DNA from 2 places in the Falseniella ignava genome. Region 1 is predicted to be linked to the other one. Evidence: a T-box and tRNA genes for the amino acid it is inferred to sense, from the RefSeq annotation. Region 1 holds a T-box; the other holds one or more tRNA genes.
The links. The T-box of region 1 lies ahead of leuS (leucine--tRNA ligase). A T-box ahead of a tRNA ligase gene usually reads a tRNA of that ligase, here a tRNA-Leu.
Positions count from the first base shown of each region.

Region 2: it encodes a tRNA-Leu, which carries the amino acid that the T-box ahead of leuS (leucine--tRNA ligase) is inferred to sense. The anticodon was not compared.

Region 1 is NZ_PKHE01000004.1:80,198-82,677, reverse strand. It holds gene CYJ57_RS02580 (LysM peptidoglycan-binding domain-containing protein) at 1-895, shown strand, start outside; T-box leader at 900-1,120, shown strand; gene leuS (leucine--tRNA ligase) at 1,173-2,480, shown strand, end outside.
Region 2 is NZ_PKHE01000019.1:10,319-12,798, forward strand. It holds gene CYJ57_RS06510 (Tex family protein) at 1-1,611, shown strand, start outside; tRNA gene CYJ57_RS06515 (tRNA-Leu) at 1,681-1,764, opposite strand; gene CYJ57_RS06520 (hypothetical protein) at 1,808-2,038, opposite strand; gene CYJ57_RS06525 (hypothetical protein) at 2,119-2,331, shown strand; gene CYJ57_RS06530 (DUF4430 domain-containing protein) at 2,404-2,480, opposite strand, start outside.

The sequences.
Region 1 (2,480 bases):
ACAACGTCAATTAGAGCTTCGCCAAGCACAAAATCAAACATCATCAAATTCAACAGGGGTTACTTACGTGGTTCAACCCGGAGATGGATTGTATCGTATTGCTTCTGCTCATGGTATGACATTGAATCAGTTACTCGCACAAACTGGCTTCAATATTAATACAGTGATTCATCCAGGTCAGGTCCTCAATTTAGGAACGGCTGCAAAACCAGTTCAACCTGCAGCACCATCTGAGTCTAAGCCAGCAACTGAATCGAATGAGAATAAAGTTAATACCGAAAAAATTAATCAAACGCCAGCTCCGAGTGCATCCGCACCTCAAGCAACACCAAAACCAATAGTCCCTGCGACACCTGCACCAGCTGCGCCACGTCCTTCACAAGGTGTTTCTACACCTCGTGTTACACAAGGTACCTATGTTGTTCAACGAGGACAAGGATTATATACGATTGCGCGTCAAAATGGAATGACATTAAATGAATTGATGCAAATGAATGGATTAACTTCTTACTTAATTCATCCAGGACAAGTTTTGAAAGTTAAAGGTCAAACTCCTACAGTTTCATCTGCCTCATCTAAGGAAACTGCACCAACAACTCAAGAAACAGTGACAGAAAATAAGGTTACACCAAATGTTCCAGAAACGTCGAATACCGCGACAGCGCCTAATTACACTCAACCTGTAGTGGAATCAACACCGGTAGTTGAAGAGGCCGAATCGAAAGCACCAGCAGCTCCAGCAGAATCAACGCCATCGACGACACAATCACATGTCGTTCAAGCTGGAGATACACTCTATGGAATTTCAATGCGCTACGGTGTCGATGTACATCAATTGATTGCAAATAATCAGGGCTCATCGTTAATTCACGTAGGTCAAGTGATTAATTTTTAATAAACTAAATTAGATCGTAGAAATTATTAGTTATTCAGTGCTGTTTAGAGAGCTTACACCTGGTGAAAGTAAGTCAGTAAGGAGTAATGAACTCATTCTATGCTAGCTTAATTGAAAAAAAGTAGATTAAGCCGTGATATCAACGTTATCGATATTAAGCAAATATAATATAAGAAATAAATTATATTTGAAAATTAGGTGGTACCGCGTTAAGACGCCCTATGTTATGATATGAGTAACATAGGGTTATTTTTATAGAAAAAAGGAGAATTCCAACATGAAATATAATCATCTAGAAATTGAGAAGAAATGGCAAGAATATTGGGAAGAGCATCAAACATTTAAAACATTAGATAGAGGACCTGAACATCCAAAATATTATGTTTTAGATATGTTCCCATATCCATCTGGACAAGGGCTTCACGTTGGGCACCCTGAAGGTTATACTGCAACAGATATTATGGCACGAATGAAGCGTGCGCAAGGTTATGACGTATTACATCCAATGGGATGGGACGCTTTTGGACTTCCAGCTGAACAATATGCGCTTAAAACCGGAAATAACCCCGCAGATTTTACACAAAAAAATATTGATACTTTCCGTCGCCAATTGAAATCACTCGGTTTTAGTTATGATTGGAGCCGGGAAATTGATACAACGAATCCGAAGTATTATAAATGGACCCAATGGATCTTTACGAAATTATACGAAAAAGGGTTAGCCTACGAAGATGAGATGATGGTTAACTGGTGCCCCGACCTCGGAACGGTCTTAGCCAATGAGGAAGTCATTGATGGTGTTTCTGAAGTTGGAGGTTTTCCAGTCTATCGTAAGCCAATGAAACAATGGGTCTTGAAAATTACGGAATATGCAGAACCGTTATTAGAAGGACTCGATGATTTAGATTGGCCAGAGAACGTTAAAGAAATGCAGCGAAACTGGATTGGTAAATCCTCAGGGGCAGTCATTAAATTTAAAGTCGATAGTTTCGATGAAATGATTGAATCCTATACAACGCGTGCTGATACACTATTCGGTGTTAGTTATGTGGTGGTTGCACCTGAGCACCCAGTAGTTAAGCACATCGTAACGCCGGAGTACCAAAAAGAGGTAGAACAATTTTTAAAACAAATCGAAACTAAAAGTGATTTAGAACGTACTTCGCTTAATAAAGATAAATCGGGAGTCTTTACTGGAAGCTATGCCGTTCACCCTGTTACCGAAGAATTAATTCCAATTTGGATAGGTGATTATGTTCTATATAACTATGGGACAGGTGCTGTGATGGCCGTTCCTGCACATGACCAAAGAGATTATGAGTTTGCCCATAAATATGACTTACCGGTTCATCAAGTGATTGAAGGGGATATCTCAGAAGAAGCTTATGTTGAAGATGGAACTCATATTCATTCCGAATTCCTAAATGGCCTTAACAATCAAGATGCCATCGAAAAAATGATTGAATGGTTAGAAGCACATCAAAAAGGTTATGCTGAAATTAATTACCGTTTACGCGACTGGATTTTCTCACGTCAAAGATACTGGGGCGAACCTATCCCAATTATTCACTGGGAAGATGGTACA
Region 2 (2,480 bases), on a different contig from region 1:
ATGGCTTACAATGCAATCTTAATGACTTCGGTTAAAGATGAAGAACGCGACCCGCAAGGTGTTTACAGCCAATATTATGATTATCAAGAACCCGTACAACAAATTGTTGAACATCGAATTCTAGCAATTAATCGTGCTGAGAAAGAAGACGTCATTACAGTTAAAATCGAACTCGATGAAGTGCCAGCGATCAATTATATGATTAAGCGCTATATCATGGATGAATTAACCGACTCACAACGCGAACGCGTTGAAGAAGCCATCCGTGATGCTTATAAACGCTTTATCTTCCCGGCACTTGAGCGCGAATTACGCAATAGCTTATCCGAACGCGCAGGGGAGCAAGCGATTAAAGTATTCGGTGATAATGTGCAAAACCTGCTTCTCCAACCCCCGATGAAAGGCCAAGTTGTGATGGGCTTTGACCCTGCTTACCGAACCGGATGTAAATTAGCGATTGTTGATCCAACTGGTAAAGTGTTAGATAAAGCAATCATCTATCCGCATCTTAAAGGAAGTTCCAGTCGTAAGGAAAAAGCAGCCGATGAACTATTAAGATTAATTCAAGATTACAATGTAGATATTATTGCGATTGGTAATGGGACGGCTAGTCGTGAGAGTGAGCAATTTGTAGCCGAAGTGATTCAAAATCACCAACTGGATACGAAGTATATCGTGATTTCTGAAGCGGGAGCATCAGTCTATAGTGCGAGTGCGATTGCGCGCGAGGAATTCCCTGATTATGAAGTCGAAGAGCGTAGTGCTGTTTCGATTGCACGTCGTTTACAAGATCCGCTGGCTGAATTAATTAAGATTGATCCTAAATCAATGGGCGTCGGGCAATATCAGCACGACGTGAACCAGAAAGACTTAAATGAGCAGTTGAATTTCGTTGTCAATATTACGGTGAATAAGGTCGGGGTAGACATTAATACTGCCAGTGCGCAACTCTTAGAGCATGTCTCTGGGATGACGGCAGCAACTGCTAAAAATACCATTGCTTTGCGTAATGAGATTGGACACTTCAATAATCGTCGTCAAATCAAAGAAATCAAACGCTTAGGGCCAAAAACCTATGAACAAGCGGTTGGATTCTTGCGAATTATTGGCGGCGATAACCCACTGGATAGTACGGGGATTCACCCGGAATCTTACGATACAGCGGTTGCGATTTTAGCGGACTTAGGATTGACCCTCGATACCATCGGATCCGAGTCAACGACTGAACGCATCTTAGCGTTAAAAGCGAGCGAAGTTGCTGAAAAACACCAAATAGGTGAAGCGACGGCCGAAGATATTCTACAATGTTTGGCGCATCCATTAGCAGATATTCGGGAAGGGCAGGCAGCGCCAACGCTGCGTTCTGATGTCCTCACGATGGGAGACTTAGAAGTCGGGATGGAGTTAGAAGGCATCGTTCGAAATGTTGTCGACTTCGGAGCATTTGTTGATATTGGGGTGAAACAAGATGGACTCATCCATATCTCACAACTTTCGAATCGCTACATCAAACATCCATCTGAAGCGGTCGCCGTGGGTGATATTGTCCAAGTTGAAGTTATTAGCTTAGATCTTGATAAGGAACGGATTGGCTTGAAGCGATTGAAATAATATAAAAAGATCGGGTTGATGATTTTTATCAACCCGATTTATTATGAACTCAATATTATTAATATAACATGCGGCCGAGAAGACTCGAACTTCCACAGGAGTAAATCCCACTAGCCCCTCAAGCTAGCGCGTCTGCCATTCCGCCACGACCGCTTAATCACTTGTCTATCATACCGATTTTTTCTCAAGCTGTCAATTAGAAGATGAGTAAGAGACACTGTGAGAACAGCCCAATTGTGAACGCGAGTATACCAGCGCTTCGAGCAGGGGTAAAGTAAGCAATTAAGCCAAATAATATACTGAGCGGCGCGAGGATTTGTGGTTGCCAAGCGAAACTGATGATGCCAACAATCATTCCAAGCCATGCAATCCAATTGCCTAATTGCAGCACCATACGTCTACGATGCATTTTCGATGTTTCAGCCATCTGACTTCACTTCCTTTCATAATCCATTATATCAAAGAATCGAAAATTATAGTACAATAAGCATGCAAGGAGGGAGTTCAATGGTCTATTTATTTATGGTTGTTATTATCGGAGGATTAGCCTTTTTCTATCTCAACTCTCGCAATGCGATGATGAAGTTCCAACAAGAACAAGAACGTCGAGCGATGCATCGCATGGGATCAGATACGAACGATACAAGAAGACAGATGTTCAACCAATCTCAAATGGGTGAGGACACGGATAACGATGTCGAAATTATTCGTAAAAAATAATAAAATACCCAAAAAGCTGACTGAGACAGGAAGATCCTATCCAGTCAGCTTTTGTATGGTCTAAATTAATTTTTATTCAAAGGCAGTTAATTTCCATTCAACATGATCGCCATCACTTAAGATAAATTCATTGGCGCCTACTTCTGCCA